DNA from 4 places in the Brevibacillus sp. FSL K6-6036 genome. Region 1 is predicted to be linked to each of the others. Evidence: riboswitches for the same ligand, from Rfam matches in the RefSeq annotation. Region 1 holds a riboswitch; each other region holds the start of a gene.
The links. Region 1 has a riboswitch for S-adenosylmethionine ahead of NST37_RS23695 (BMP family protein). Riboswitches for the same ligand answer to the same signal wherever they lie in the genome.
Positions count from the first base shown of each region.

Region 1 (3,209 bases):
GTTTTGCCCGCTCCGTTCTCGCCGACGATCGCATGGACCTCCCCCTCTTTCAACGTAAACGAAACGTTGTCATTGGCGGTAAAATCGCCGTAGCGCTTGGTCATGCCTCGCATTTCCAGTCGGTTCGCCACCTTTTTCCCCTCCCTCTTTTGTCTTCCCGGTAGAGCAGGAAACCGACTACGCTCATGTAGCCGGTTTCCGAATCAGCGCTCTTGCTATTGTTTCAGCGGGTCTGTCACGGTTCTCGTCCCCGCGACGATCTCATCCTTGATCGCCTTTACCTTGCTGACGACTTCTTCTCCAATGAACGGGTTCAACGGAGTCGGGCTGTCATGCGTAACATAGGTCACGCCGACGCCGTTCTCCTTCAGTCCGTAGGCGACGACACCCGGCTTCAAGCTGCCGTCCACAAATGCCTTCACCGTTTCATACACAGCGGAGTCCGTTCCTTTCAACTGGGACAGGACGATATGCTCAGGGTCGATGCTGGTCCGGTCAACGTCTTGTCCGGAGGTGTAGAAGCCTTTTTCCTTGGCTGCTTCAAACACGCCAAGATCTCCTACAGCCGCTGCGCCGTAAATAAAGTCCGCTCCTTTGGAAGCCTGCAGCAGCGCCAGCTCCTTCGCTTTTGCCGGGTCGCTGAAGCTGCCGACGTAGTTGATCTGCACTTCCGCGTTCGGGTTGGTCGCCTTGAGCCCTTCCTGAAACCCGACTGTCCATTTTTTCAGGATCGGAATGTCCATTGCTGCGACGATCCCTACCTTGTTGCTTTTGGTTGCCAAACCGGCAGCCGCTCCGACCAGGTATGCAGCCTCTTGCTCGCGGAACATGACACTGCGGACGTTGGGCAAATCAACTTGCGTATCGATGATGGCGAAGGTGCGGTCAGGATTTTCTGTCGCTACCTTTTTCAGCGCATCCTCGGCTTCAAAGGAAGACGTGATGATCAAATCGTATTGCTCGGCCACTGCCACGCGGATATTTTCCTCGATAGCCCCGTGGTCTGTGGATTCAATCGTCTTGACATCCACCCCGAATTCTTGGGCGGCTTTCTTCGCTCCATCGTCCATCTGCTGGAAGAACGGGTTAACCCCGATTTTCTCGGGCAGCACCAGCGCGATCCGCTTTTTCGCTGTTTCTTGTCCGCCTGTCTGGGCTTGTCCCTTGTCTTCGGGGGCGCTGCTGTTTGTCGAGCATCCGGCTGCCAGTACAGCAAACGTTGTTAATGCCAAAAGCAATTTTTTCATGGTGTCCTCTCCTATCACTAGTCCGCACAACAATATTCGTTTTTATTATATACACACGAAAGAAGTGCGTTTTTTTATGAGCATAAAATAATTAAAACACGAATAATATTATATTATTTAAAATTAATATTCGTCAATAACCTCCTTTGTACAAAGAAAAAACTCTTCCCGGAGGAAGAGTTTGCGGTATATCGCCAACCTCTTCCTCATCTCTCAAAATCCAAATGGATTTTGTAGGAATTGGCACCTTTCTGTGCACGTGTGCACAGTGGTTGCCGGGCTTCATCGGGCCAGTCCCTCCGCCGCTCTTGATAAGGTAAGGTGAAACTATTTAATTGATATTGAATTCATTCTAGCAGATCAATTGAAAAATGCAATTCTTTTTTCTGCAATTTCAAACATTACGATTATCGCTGAAATGATTGCTGCAGCTTTGTCGACAAGGCGTTCAGCTCGCCGAGCTCCTCGGTAATCTCCCGCACCTTTTGATGCTGGTTCTCCGCCGTCGCAAACAATTCCTCCAGGTTGGCAACAGACTCCTCGGTGACCGCTGTAATCGTAGACATCTCGGCCGCCACTTCCCCGGAGCGCATTTTCACGCGATCCATGCTCGTCCGCACATGCTCTACGGCCTCGAGGAACGCTTCCATGCCTGCACGAACCGTCTCGATAGACGCCACTGTCTCTACCGCCAGCTCCTGCCCCTTTGCTACCGACACTTCGCCCGTGCTCATATGCTTCACCGCATTTTCACTTTCTTGATGCAGCGACTGCAAAATTCCGGCGATCTCCTGCGTAGCCGTCGCGCTTTGCTCAGCCAGCTTGCGCACCTCGTCCGCCACGACGGCGAAGCCCCGGCCGTGCTCACCCGCACGAGCCGATTCGATCGCGGCATTGAGCGCGAGCAGGTTCGTCTGTGTCGCGATCTGGTTGATCGTCTGGACGATTTCCTCGACCTTGTTGGCTTGCTTGTTCAGCTCGCGGATCGTCGAAGACGCCACATTGACCGCCTGAACGATTTGCTCCATTTGCTCGGAAAGCTCGCTCATCATGCTGATGCTTCCTGCCAAGCGGCGGCTGTTCTGATCCGCTTCCGCCTTCATGACGGCCGCTTGCTCGTTGACAGTCACAATTTCCTGGTCGATCGATTGCACTTCTTCCTCGATTTTGACAGTGGAATTGGCTTGGGATTCCATTCCGGTCGCCACTTCCTTGAAGGCGACCATCATCTCGTCCGTGTTGCGCCTTGTCGTCTCGGCATGCTCATGGACATGCACGGATGTGCGCTCCACCTGCTCTGTTACCATCTTGATATTCCGCAGCAGCTCTTCCAGGCGCTGCTCTTTGTCTTCGGCTTCCCGTCTCGCGCTGTCCGCTTTTGCAAGCGACGCTTGTCCAGCCAGACAGAGATAGGTGAGCCCCGCGATCATCAGCACGAAAGCGACAATGCGAAGCAGCAAATTGACTTCCGAAAAATGGCCGTCAAACAACTGGTAAGAACCGGTGTAAAATCCGATTAATGTCGCCGCAACCTGCATCGCCCCCGCCGATACAATCAGCTTCCAGTCCAGATAGGCTGCCAAAAAGCCCAGGACGATGAACGCGAGAAACGAGATTTCCTGAAACGGTGTATAGTGGTCAAATGCAATCGAGTAATAGAGAAGACCAATTCCGACCAGATACCGGATCAAGTAGCTGTCCTTGCGAATGAAGTACAACGGAGAAACGATCAGTGTTGCCAGCAAGCCTGCGGAGGTGACCTTCCAGAAGTTCACATCCATCTGATACGCGATCCAGCCTGCAACCCAGAGATGATTCCATAAAATAAAGATCATAAAGCCTTCTTTGTTCGTCAAGGTGTTGCGGACCAACTGAAACATATGTACCCCCTCTTGCCTGTCGTACTTGCGAAATGCTCTTGATGCCATTATAGACTGAGAAAAGTCCCAGCGACTACGAATA
Region 1 is NZ_CP150173.1:4,845,087-4,848,295, forward strand. It holds gene NST37_RS23690 (ABC transporter ATP-binding protein) at 1-131, opposite strand, end outside; gene NST37_RS23695 (BMP family protein) at 216-1,247, opposite strand; SAM riboswitch class I at 1,451-1,565, opposite strand; gene NST37_RS23700 (methyl-accepting chemotaxis protein) at 1,655-3,127, opposite strand.

Region 2 (3,209 bases), 1.7 Mb from region 1:
TCCAGGCTAGCTGCTTGCGGAGCCATTGCGGGCCGCTGGAAGCCGTGTCGATATAATGGGTTTTCGTGTTCAGGCACGCTTTCATCACTTCAAAGTTGTTTTCCGGCAAGCCGATATGCAGCAGTACGTCAATGTCAGTCAAAATAGATTGGACGCTCGATACATCGCGTGCGTCGACACGTTTTACCTGGATTTCCACATCCGTCTCCCGGCGCAGCTCGGCAGCCAGCTCTTCAGCCGGGCCGATCGATATATCTGCCAGCACCAGTTTTTGCAAATACTTCGATTTCACGATTTCACACGCGCTTACTTGTCCTACACCGCCAACTCCTAAAATAGCGACTCGCATAGAGTCCTCCTTCCATTTTTGGAAAACGTTCTATCTTCGCATTCGAAACAGCCATTTCTGCAAATGCAGATCGATCGTAGCAGGAAATACCGCGACTTGTGTCGCAACATCGATTGGTTCACGCGGACGAAGTCTCATCCAAACACCCTCCTTCTGCACACGGGCAGATCATAGTAGAAACCGAAGCTAAGTGGGACGATCGTGGATCAAAACAGGCAGCAGCCTACTCAAAAAAAGCACCTCCTTCCTGCTGAAAAAGTCAGAGTGGAGCGTCTTTTATTCATGTATATTCGACGCACCCGACGTCCCATGCGAATGGAAAAAGGGAATTATACTCTGACTTTTCTGAAAATATATGCAAGAATGATACCAAATGACCGGCTGCTTCCTGTGCAGTATGAAGGAGCATCGGCAGTACCATTATTCTCACTATTGAGAAAGCAAAAACCAAAACAAAGTGCTGGAAATGTCTGTTGGTGCGCCATCACCTGCATGAGAACACCTTATTAAAAATGAGAAACCTTTCTTTTCAAAAATGAAAGGAATCGTCCGAAGATGAAATGTCGGAAATATCTGGTTAACGGCTCAAACCGAATTCCTTACAATGTTGCCAACAGGAAAATACTGTTCTTATCCAGAGAGGCGGAGGGACTGGCCCGATGAAGCCCGGCAACCGTCACGCAGTTTGTGACAAGGTGCCAATTCCTGCAGGACTGATGACAGTCTTGACAGATAAGAAGCGGGAGTACGTCCATTCCGGATGCCAACCTTCTTCTTAACGGGAGAAGGTTTTTTATTTGTATGATCAAATGTTTTTGAGTTATCGCAACTTCATAACTTCTTTCTTATCCAGAGAGGTGGAGGGACTGGCCCGATGAAGCCCGGCAACCGTCACGCAGTTTGTGGCAAGGTGCCAATTCCTGCAAGACAGCAGCAGTATGTCTTGGCAGATGAGAAGGAGGCCCCCTGTAGCTCGCGAGCCTTCTTCTTAAACGGAAGAAGGCCTTTTTTATGTTTGAAATGAGAAAAAGAGGTGGAGTACATGAGTGCAAGTGTGGTAAAAGTAGGATTGCTTGGCGTAGGGACGGTGGGGGGCGGCGTCTTGAAAACGATCCGCTCTCAGCAGCAAAAGCTGTCGGACAGGTTGGGCAGACGTGTCGAGGTGGTCAAGGCGCTGGTCCGCAATGCGGAAAAGCAGCGGTCTGTACCGATTGAGAACAATCTGATCACGACCCGGTTTGAAGAAGTGCTGGCGTCGGACGTGGACATCGTCGTCGAGGTGATGGGCGGCGTCGAGCCGACATACGGCTATGTCCGTGCACTGATTGAAAAGGGCTGTCACATCGTCACCGCGAACAAGGAGCTGCTTGCCAAGCACGGAACGGAGCTGGTGCGGCTAGCCAATCGGCACGGCGTTCAGCTCGCGTACGAGGCCAGCGTAGCCGGAGGGATTCCGATTCTCGGCGTGCTGCGCCAGTTTCTCCGGACTAATGACATCGTATCGGTCAGCGGCATTTTAAACGGGACGACGAATTACATCCTGACGCGGATGGAACAGGAAAAGCTTCCCTACGCCGAAGTGCTGAAGCAGGCGCAGGAGCTGGGCTACGCCGAAGCGGACCCTGCCTCGGACGTAGAGGGCTGGGATGCCTTGTACAAAACGTACATCCTCGCCCAGCTCGTATTTGGTGAATCGCTGCCGCTGCATGCAGCCGAGAGGCAGGGGATTGAAAAGCTGCATCTCGGACAGATCGGCCTCGCCCGCGAATTGGGGTACCGGATCAAGCTGCTGGCCAAGGCTTCCAAGGCCGGGGGCGGTCTACAGCTTTCCGTCCGTCCAACGCTTCTGCCGCTGGATCACCCACTCGCGCAGGTGCAGGATGCCTACAACGCCGTGCAGGTGTCGGGCAATATCGTCGGCGACCTTTTGTTCATGGGCAAAGGGGCAGGCGAGCTTCCGACAGCAAGCGCTGTGGTGGAGGATCTGGCCTATTTGCTGACCCAGCGCTTCACTCCTCAGCCGGTCTGGCAGGAAAGCGAGCCGGCAGGCAATCGGGAAGCCGGGGAGAAGCGGTGCTTTTGCTATCTGGAAAGTAAAGCGTTGCGGGGAACGCCTGATCAAGTCACGCATTTTTTGGATCGGGCAGGAGTTCTCGTGGAAAAACAGCGAATACAATATGACTGGGCGAGCGTCTTGCGCATCGGCATGATTGCCAGCGGTTTTGCAGAGGAGCACAAGAAGGCGCTGCACCGCGATTTCGGCATCAGGGCGGAAGTGTTTCCCGTGTTGTGAGCGGAGACGGCCCAATGCTTCGGGATATAGACCGCATCCGGTTTCACCCCTAATAGAGGAGAAAAAGGGTGCCCATATCCCGCGGTAGAAGGAGGAAGCTCATGGATAAAAAGTATGTGCTCGCAATCGATCAGGGGACGACCAGTTCCCGGGCCATCTTGTTCGACAAGCAAGGAAGCATCGTCGGGATGGCCCAGAAAGAATTTCCCCAGCTCTTTCCCCAGCCAGGATGGGTAGAGCACAATGCCCTGGACATCTGGTCATCGGTCGTCGGCGTAATCGGCGAGGTTTTGGCCAGCCACAATGTTTCGGCGCAGGAAGTGGCAGCCATCGGGATCACCAATCAACGCGAGACGACCGTGGTGTGGAACAAGCATACCGGAGTGCCCATCTATCACGCAATTGTCTGGCAGTCGAGACAGACAGCGGGAATTTGCGAAGAGCTCAAAAGCAAGGGATACGACCCATTGTTTCGGGATACGACCGGTCTGCTGATCGATGCTTACTTTTCGGGCACAAAAGTAAAATGGATTCTCGACCATGTGGAAGGCGCCCGCGCTTTGGCGG
Region 2 is NZ_CP150173.1:3,158,097-3,161,305, reverse strand. It holds gene NST37_RS15880 (saccharopine dehydrogenase C-terminal domain-containing protein) at 1-349, opposite strand, end outside; SAM riboswitch class I at 977-1,088, shown strand; SAM riboswitch class I at 1,192-1,306, shown strand; gene NST37_RS15875 (homoserine dehydrogenase) at 1,392-2,642, shown strand; gene glpK (glycerol kinase GlpK) at 2,744-3,209, shown strand, end outside.
Region 2: another riboswitch for S-adenosylmethionine. It lies ahead of NST37_RS15875 (homoserine dehydrogenase); the one in region 1 lies ahead of NST37_RS23695 (BMP family protein).

Region 3 (3,209 bases), 2.4 Mb from region 1:
GGGTCGAAGATGATGTCCCGCGGATTGACGCCAAACCGGTTTACCAAAAGGTCATAGGAGCGTTTTGCCACTTCCAGCTTTCGCTCGGCGGTGACAGCCATGCCGGTCTCGTCGATAGTTCCGACGACAACTGCGGCCCCGTATCTGTGGATCAAGGGCACGACTTGCTCGAACCGTTCGAGCCCGTCTTCGAGGTTGATCGAGTTGAGAATCGCTTTCCCTTGGGAATATTTCAACCCCAGCTCCATGACGCGCGCATCCGTGGAATCGATCATGAGAGGCGCCTTTACTTTTTTCACAATATATTGAAGGAATTTTTCCATATCGCCGTACTCGTCGCGGTCCGGGTCGGCCAGACAAATATCGATGACATGAGCCCCCCGCTTCACCTGTGCCCTTGCGATATCGGAAGCCTCCTCGTATTGTCCGGCTGCGATCAGATCGCGAAATTTCTTGGACCCGATGACGTTCGTGCGCTCCCCGACCAGCAGCGGGCGGTTGTCCTGTTCCACGTAGACGACATCGATCCCGGACACGGCGCTGACTGCATGCTCTTGCCGGGCACGCGGCTTGCAGTCTTTCAAGGCTTCGGCCATCGCCCGGATGTGGTCGGGCGTGGTTCCGCAGCATCCGCCCGCCACATTGAGCCATCCTTGCTCGGCAAATGCCTTGACTTTTGCCGCCAGCCCTTGCGGAGTTTCGTGATAGTGGCCGTTCTCGTCCGGGAGACCGGCATTGGGATAACAGCTCACGGCACAGTCTGCAAGACCGGATAGCGTGCGGATATGGTCGCGCATGAACTCGGGACCGGTCGCACAGTTCAGCCCGATGCTGACAGGCTTGAGGTGCTCAAGCGAGACGTAGAACGCTTCGATGTTTTGTCCCGCCAGCGTCGTGCCCATCGGCTCAATCGTCCCCGAAAGCATGACCGGCACTTCCGTCCCCAGCTCATCAAAAGCCTTGCGTATGCCGATGCCGCCCGCTTTTACGTTCAGCGTATCCTGCGAGGTTTCCAGAAGCAGCACATCCGCTCCCCCGATCAAAAGCCCTTTTGCCTGGCGGTAATACGACTCGACCAGCTCGTCAAAGGTGACCCCGCCCGTCAAAGAAAGCGTCTTGGTCGTCGGGCCCATCGCCCCTGCCACAAAGCGAGGCCACTCAGGCGTGGAATAGGCATCTGCGGCCTCGCGAGCGATTTTGGCAGCGGCGATGTTGATCTCCAGGTCCTTTTCCGCCACGTCATACTCGGCCAGGACGATGGACGTAGCGCCAAATGTATTCGTCTCGATAATATCGGCACCCGCCTCCAGGTACTTTTCATGGATCGAGCGGATGACGTCCGGCCGGGTCAGGTTCAACAGCTCGTTACAGCCGTCGTATTCCTCTCCGCCGAAGTCCTCGGCAGTCAGGTTGGCTTGCTGCAGCATTGTTCCCATCGCGCCGTCCAGTATCAGAATTTTTCGGTAAAGCTGTTCGCGAAAATTCGGTTTCATGGCAGACTCCTTTTCTCAAAGCAGATCATCTCAGATAAACAAAAAACCTCTTCTGTGTGCAGAAGAGGATTTGTCCGCGAATACGATACGCCTGACGCATCCTCTCATCTTTCAAAGCACACGGCTTTGCTGGAATTGGCACCTGAAAATTCCGGTTGCCGAGGCTTCATCGGGCCAGTCCCTCTGCCTCTCTGGATAAGAGATGTCGCTTTTTTATTCGATTCGTTCCAGTAATTGCAAGGTTTGAAAGTATCTTAACACCCCCCCTCCCCCGCGTCAATGAAGAAATTGTCCGTATCCACGCAAGTCCGGCGCCCATATTTGCCCCATATAGTCAATCGCCCACACTCTTCATGACTCCCGTGTATAGACTAAAGCATATCGGAAAGGAGGAAAACGACATGAGTACATCCTACTGCGGAAACAATATCTTCGGTGACAGCTTCGCCCTAGTGCTCGTTCTGTTTATCCTGCTGGTCATCGTAGGGTGCAATAACGACTGCTAAGCAGCTGCTTGAAAAAGGGGCCTGGAATCCAGGCTTCTTTTTTCTTGTCCAACAGGTGCACTTTGAAGAAATCAAGCAATCACTTGCCAAATCGGCACAGATTATCAAAAAACATCGTCTTCCCGGCTGTACAATAGGAGTAGCACATCTGGGAAATGGAGGCAGGTATGGATCACTACGAGCGGATTCAATGCGCAATCGAATTTATCGAAAAGCATCTTCAAGAGGAGGTGAATATCGCGGATATTGCCGCGGAAGCCTGTTTTTCCGCCTTTCATTTTCAACGGCTGTTTCAAGCGATCTCCGGTTTTTCGGTTCACGAGTACATACGAAAAAGAAGGCTGAGCGAGGCCGCCGTTTTGTTGAAACAGACGCAAACAAGCATCCTTGATCTGGCTATCGCCTGCCAGTACGGCTCCCAGGAGGCGTTTACCCGTGCTTTTGAAGCTACTTTCGGCATCACCCCGGCCAAGTTCCGAAAGGCGAACATACCTATTTTCCTGCAAAAGAAGCTGGATTTTTTGGATGATCAAAAACGAGCAAAGGGAGAAATAAGCATGAACAAACCAAACATTGTGCAATTAAACAGCATTGCCATCGTCGGGTACGCCTACAAGACAAATCTGAACAACAAACGCTACTTTGAGGACATTCCCCGCTTCTATGCCGATTTCGGAAGGAATGGACACTATATGCGGATTCCCAACAAAGCCGCCCCTGACATGGCATACGGCATTTCGTGCGATTTCCAGGATAACGGCGACTTTACGTTCATCGTCGGCGAAGAGGTAAAAAACTTGGATGGCGAGCTGGAGGATGGCTTTGTCCACTGTCTGCTTCCGGCAGGGAAATACGCCGAATTCAGGGTGATCGGCTCTGTCCAAAATACAAGAACCTATATTTACGGCACCTGGCTTCCGAATTCCAACTACGAGCGAAGAGAAGGACCTGATTTTGAAATAACCGATGTCCGCCAGTCCGTGTACCCGGATCAAATGAAAATAAAAATTTACATACCGATCGACTAGTGTTCCAGCTCCAGTCCGCCCGCTGTCCCCGCTCATTGTCAATCCATGCCCCTTTTGCTATGATGAGGTCGAAGCCAAGCAAAGGAGCGAAACGCTTTGGATCCACTACACCCTTGTGACAAGCACGAATTCCTATCGCGTATCGAAACGGTAAAAGAACTGGAACAAACCGACTTCGAGAC
Region 3 is NZ_CP150173.1:2,041,283-2,044,491, reverse strand. It holds gene metH (methionine synthase) at 1-1,493, opposite strand, end outside; SAM riboswitch class I at 1,595-1,695, opposite strand; gene NST37_RS10170 (YjcZ family sporulation protein) at 1,895-1,999, shown strand; gene NST37_RS10165 (AraC family transcriptional regulator) at 2,167-3,027, shown strand; gene NST37_RS10160 (hypothetical protein) at 3,124-3,209, shown strand, end outside.
Region 3: another riboswitch for S-adenosylmethionine. It lies ahead of metH (methionine synthase); the one in region 1 lies ahead of NST37_RS23695 (BMP family protein).

Region 4 (3,209 bases), 210 kb from region 1:
CGAGGCCAGTTTGCGACGATGCTGATCCAGTCCATGCGGGCCAAAGGGATGAATATCGTTACGTATACAGGCAGAAATCCGTTCAAGGATCTTTCTAAAAATCACTGGGCCTATGGCAATCTGCTGACTGCCCACCAGCTCGGCATCATCAGCGGCTATCCAAACAGCACCATGCTGCCGGATCAATCGATCACACGGGCAGAAATGGCACTGATGGTAGCCAGAGCAAATAATCTCGTGCTCTATAATCGCAGCAGGTCATCGTTTACCGACGTGCCGACAAGTCACTGGGCGTCTCCCGCCATTGAGGCGCTGACGGCGAAAAAGTGGATAAGCGGTTACGGACGGACGTTCAAGCCGCAGGGAAGAGCTACACGTGCAGAGGTGGTCGTCCTGCTGGCGAAGGCTTACAGTTTGTAACTCTATGGAAAAGGAGAGAACATAAATGAAAAAAGCAACCAAGGGAATCCTCGCCATAGCAATTGTCGGGATGGGGGTCTTTGCTTCGCAGGCGATGGCAGACGGTGTTTCCGGTGTCCCGGGCTCAGCGGATGATCCGGTCGTCACCAAAAGCTATGTGGATCAGCAAATTCAAAAAGCTCTTGGCGGAGGGGCAGGCACAGGCGGTGCATCCGTCTCGACGGGGTTGACAGTGGTTGAGCTGCACCCGGGGCAGACGCTGTACGGTTTTGAGGGTACGGAATTTATCGTCCGTACGGGAAAAGTACAAGCAGTAGCCGGCGATAAAGGCGATGGCTTGACAGATATTACCGAGGGCAAGGACCTGCGAGCGGGAGCCCAGGTGGCTGCCAATCATCTGCTCTTGATCGCCCGTTCGGACAATCGCGGATTGCGCTTGAATGCAAACTACAATGGTGTCGCGCACATTATGGTTCGCGGCAAATACGAATTGCGCTAAGCGCTTATTGACACCGGCTATAAAAACGATTATTCTATTATCCGTAATGGATACTCTTATCCAGAGCAGGCGGAGGGACTGGCCCCATGAAGCCCGGCAACCGACTCGAGCGGTGCTAACCAGCAGAACGGATACCTGTTCTGGCCGATAAGAGGGTAGGGAACGCAAACACCAAGCACCTTTTCCTCTAAAACAGGAAAAGGTTTTTTTTTGCTTGTGCCTTCGTCTAATAAGAACCTGTTTCGGCTACCACACTATTTGTATGAGGTCAAAGGAGGTAGTACACATGTCTTTGCAAAAAGGTCGTCGTCTGTTTACTTCTGAATCCGTCACCGAAGGTCATCCGGATAAGATTTGTGACCAAATTTCCGACTCTATCCTGGACGCCATTTTGTCCAAGGATCCAAATGCTCGCGTAGCATGCGAAACTTCCGTTACCACTGGTCTGGTACTCGTGGCAGGGGAAATCACCACGAACACGTACGTGGATATTCAAAAGCTCGTCCGTGACACCATCCGTGAAATCGGATACGATCGCGCTAAGTTTGGTTTCGATGCCGACACTTGCGGCGTTCTGACCGCTATCGGCGAGCAGTCTGCCGATATCGCCCTCGGTGTAGACCAGGCGCTGGAAGCCCGCGAAGGGAAAATGACTGATGCTGAGATTGAAGCGATTGGTGCCGGCGACCAAGGTCTGATGTTTGGTTTCGCCTGCAACGAGACTCCTGAACTGATGCCTTTGCCGATCAGCATGGCTCACCAGCTGGCTCGCCGTCTGACCGAAGTGCGTAAAAACGGCACTTTGAGCTACCTGCGCCCAGACGGTAAAACACAGGTGACTGTAGAATACGACGGCGATAAGCCGGTTCGTATTGATACGATTGTTATTTCTACCCAGCACGCTCCGGAAACCACTCTGGAACAAATCAAGAACGACCTGATGGAGCACGTGATCAAGCCTGTCGTGCCAACAGAGCTTCTGGATGCCGAGACCAAATACTTCATCAACCCGACTGGCCGTTTTGTTATTGGCGGACCACAAGGGGATGCCGGTTTGACAGGCCGCAAAATTATCGTCGACACCTATGGCGGATACGCTCGTCACGGCGGTGGTGCTTTCTCCGGAAAAGACCCGACAAAAGTGGACCGCTCCGGCGCATATGCAGCCCGCTATGTAGCGAAGAACATCGTCGCTGCCGGCTTGGCTGAAAAATGCGAAGTACAAGTGGCCTATGCAATTGGTGTCGCACAGCCAGTGTCCATCAGCGTAGATACATTTGGGACCGGCAAGATTGCCGAGGACCAATTGGTAACACTAATCCGCAAGCATTTTGATCTTCGTCCTGCAGGTATCATCAAGCAGCTTGACCTGCGTCGTCCTATCTACAAGCAGACAGCGGCATACGGCCATTTTGGCCGCAACGATCTGAATGTGCCGTGGGAGCGTACAGATAAGGCAGAAGCGCTCAAGCAAGATGCAGCAGGGCTGTCCAAGTAAAGACCAAGCGCGAGAGCCTAGTGATACACACTAGGCTCTTTTTCTGTCATTGAAAACGGATTTCCTCTATATTTTTAAGAAGACTAGGCCTTAAGACTTGCGGCAAACTGCTGGAATTCAGTTCATAAAGGAATCCGTTCGTATATGTCGAAATTCCTATATAGGCATAAAGGAGGGAGTTTTTTGTGCCGAAGAGGTGGCCCTTCTTTCTCGTATTTTTCATTGCGCTAGGGCTCGTTGTGACTGCCGGACTGCCCGATACTGCCTCTTTTTTTAAAGAGGAGGCTCCAAAAGTGCAACCTTTCCCCCATGTCACTACGTCTATAAGCACAAGCGAGGAGCAATCGGCTGCACCACAGACAGAAAAAAACCGGGAAGAAGCAGCGTCCTCCAAGCTCTGGTATAGAGATCGGGTAGTCGTATTGACGTACCATCATGTGACCGACGATTCTGACCAGCGCTATGTTATTGGGGCGGAGCAGTTTAGAGAGCATATGACGTTTTTATTCGAGAACAATTTTCATCCGATATCACTGGCGGAATTTGTGCGTTTTGTCGAGACAGGAGTTTTGCCCACTGAGAATGCAGTCTTGCTTACATTTGATGATGGGTATGAAAGTTATTACACACATGCTTTTCCCGTAATGCAGCAGTATCGGTTCCCATCGGTCAACTTTGCCATACTTGGACGATTGCGGGATACCGAGGAGCGAAAGAGAGAAAAAATGACCACGCCGCTATCCCGTCCGCAAGTGAAGGAAATGCTGCAGACCGGGTTGGTGGAGATCGCTT
Region 4 is NZ_CP150173.1:4,637,290-4,640,498, reverse strand. It holds gene NST37_RS22815 (S8 family serine peptidase) at 1-420, shown strand, start outside; gene NST37_RS22810 (hypothetical protein) at 446-919, shown strand; SAM riboswitch class I at 973-1,073, shown strand; gene metK (methionine adenosyltransferase) at 1,212-2,417, shown strand; gene NST37_RS22800 (polysaccharide deacetylase family protein) at 2,603-3,209, shown strand, end outside.
Region 4: another riboswitch for S-adenosylmethionine. It lies ahead of metK (methionine adenosyltransferase); the one in region 1 lies ahead of NST37_RS23695 (BMP family protein).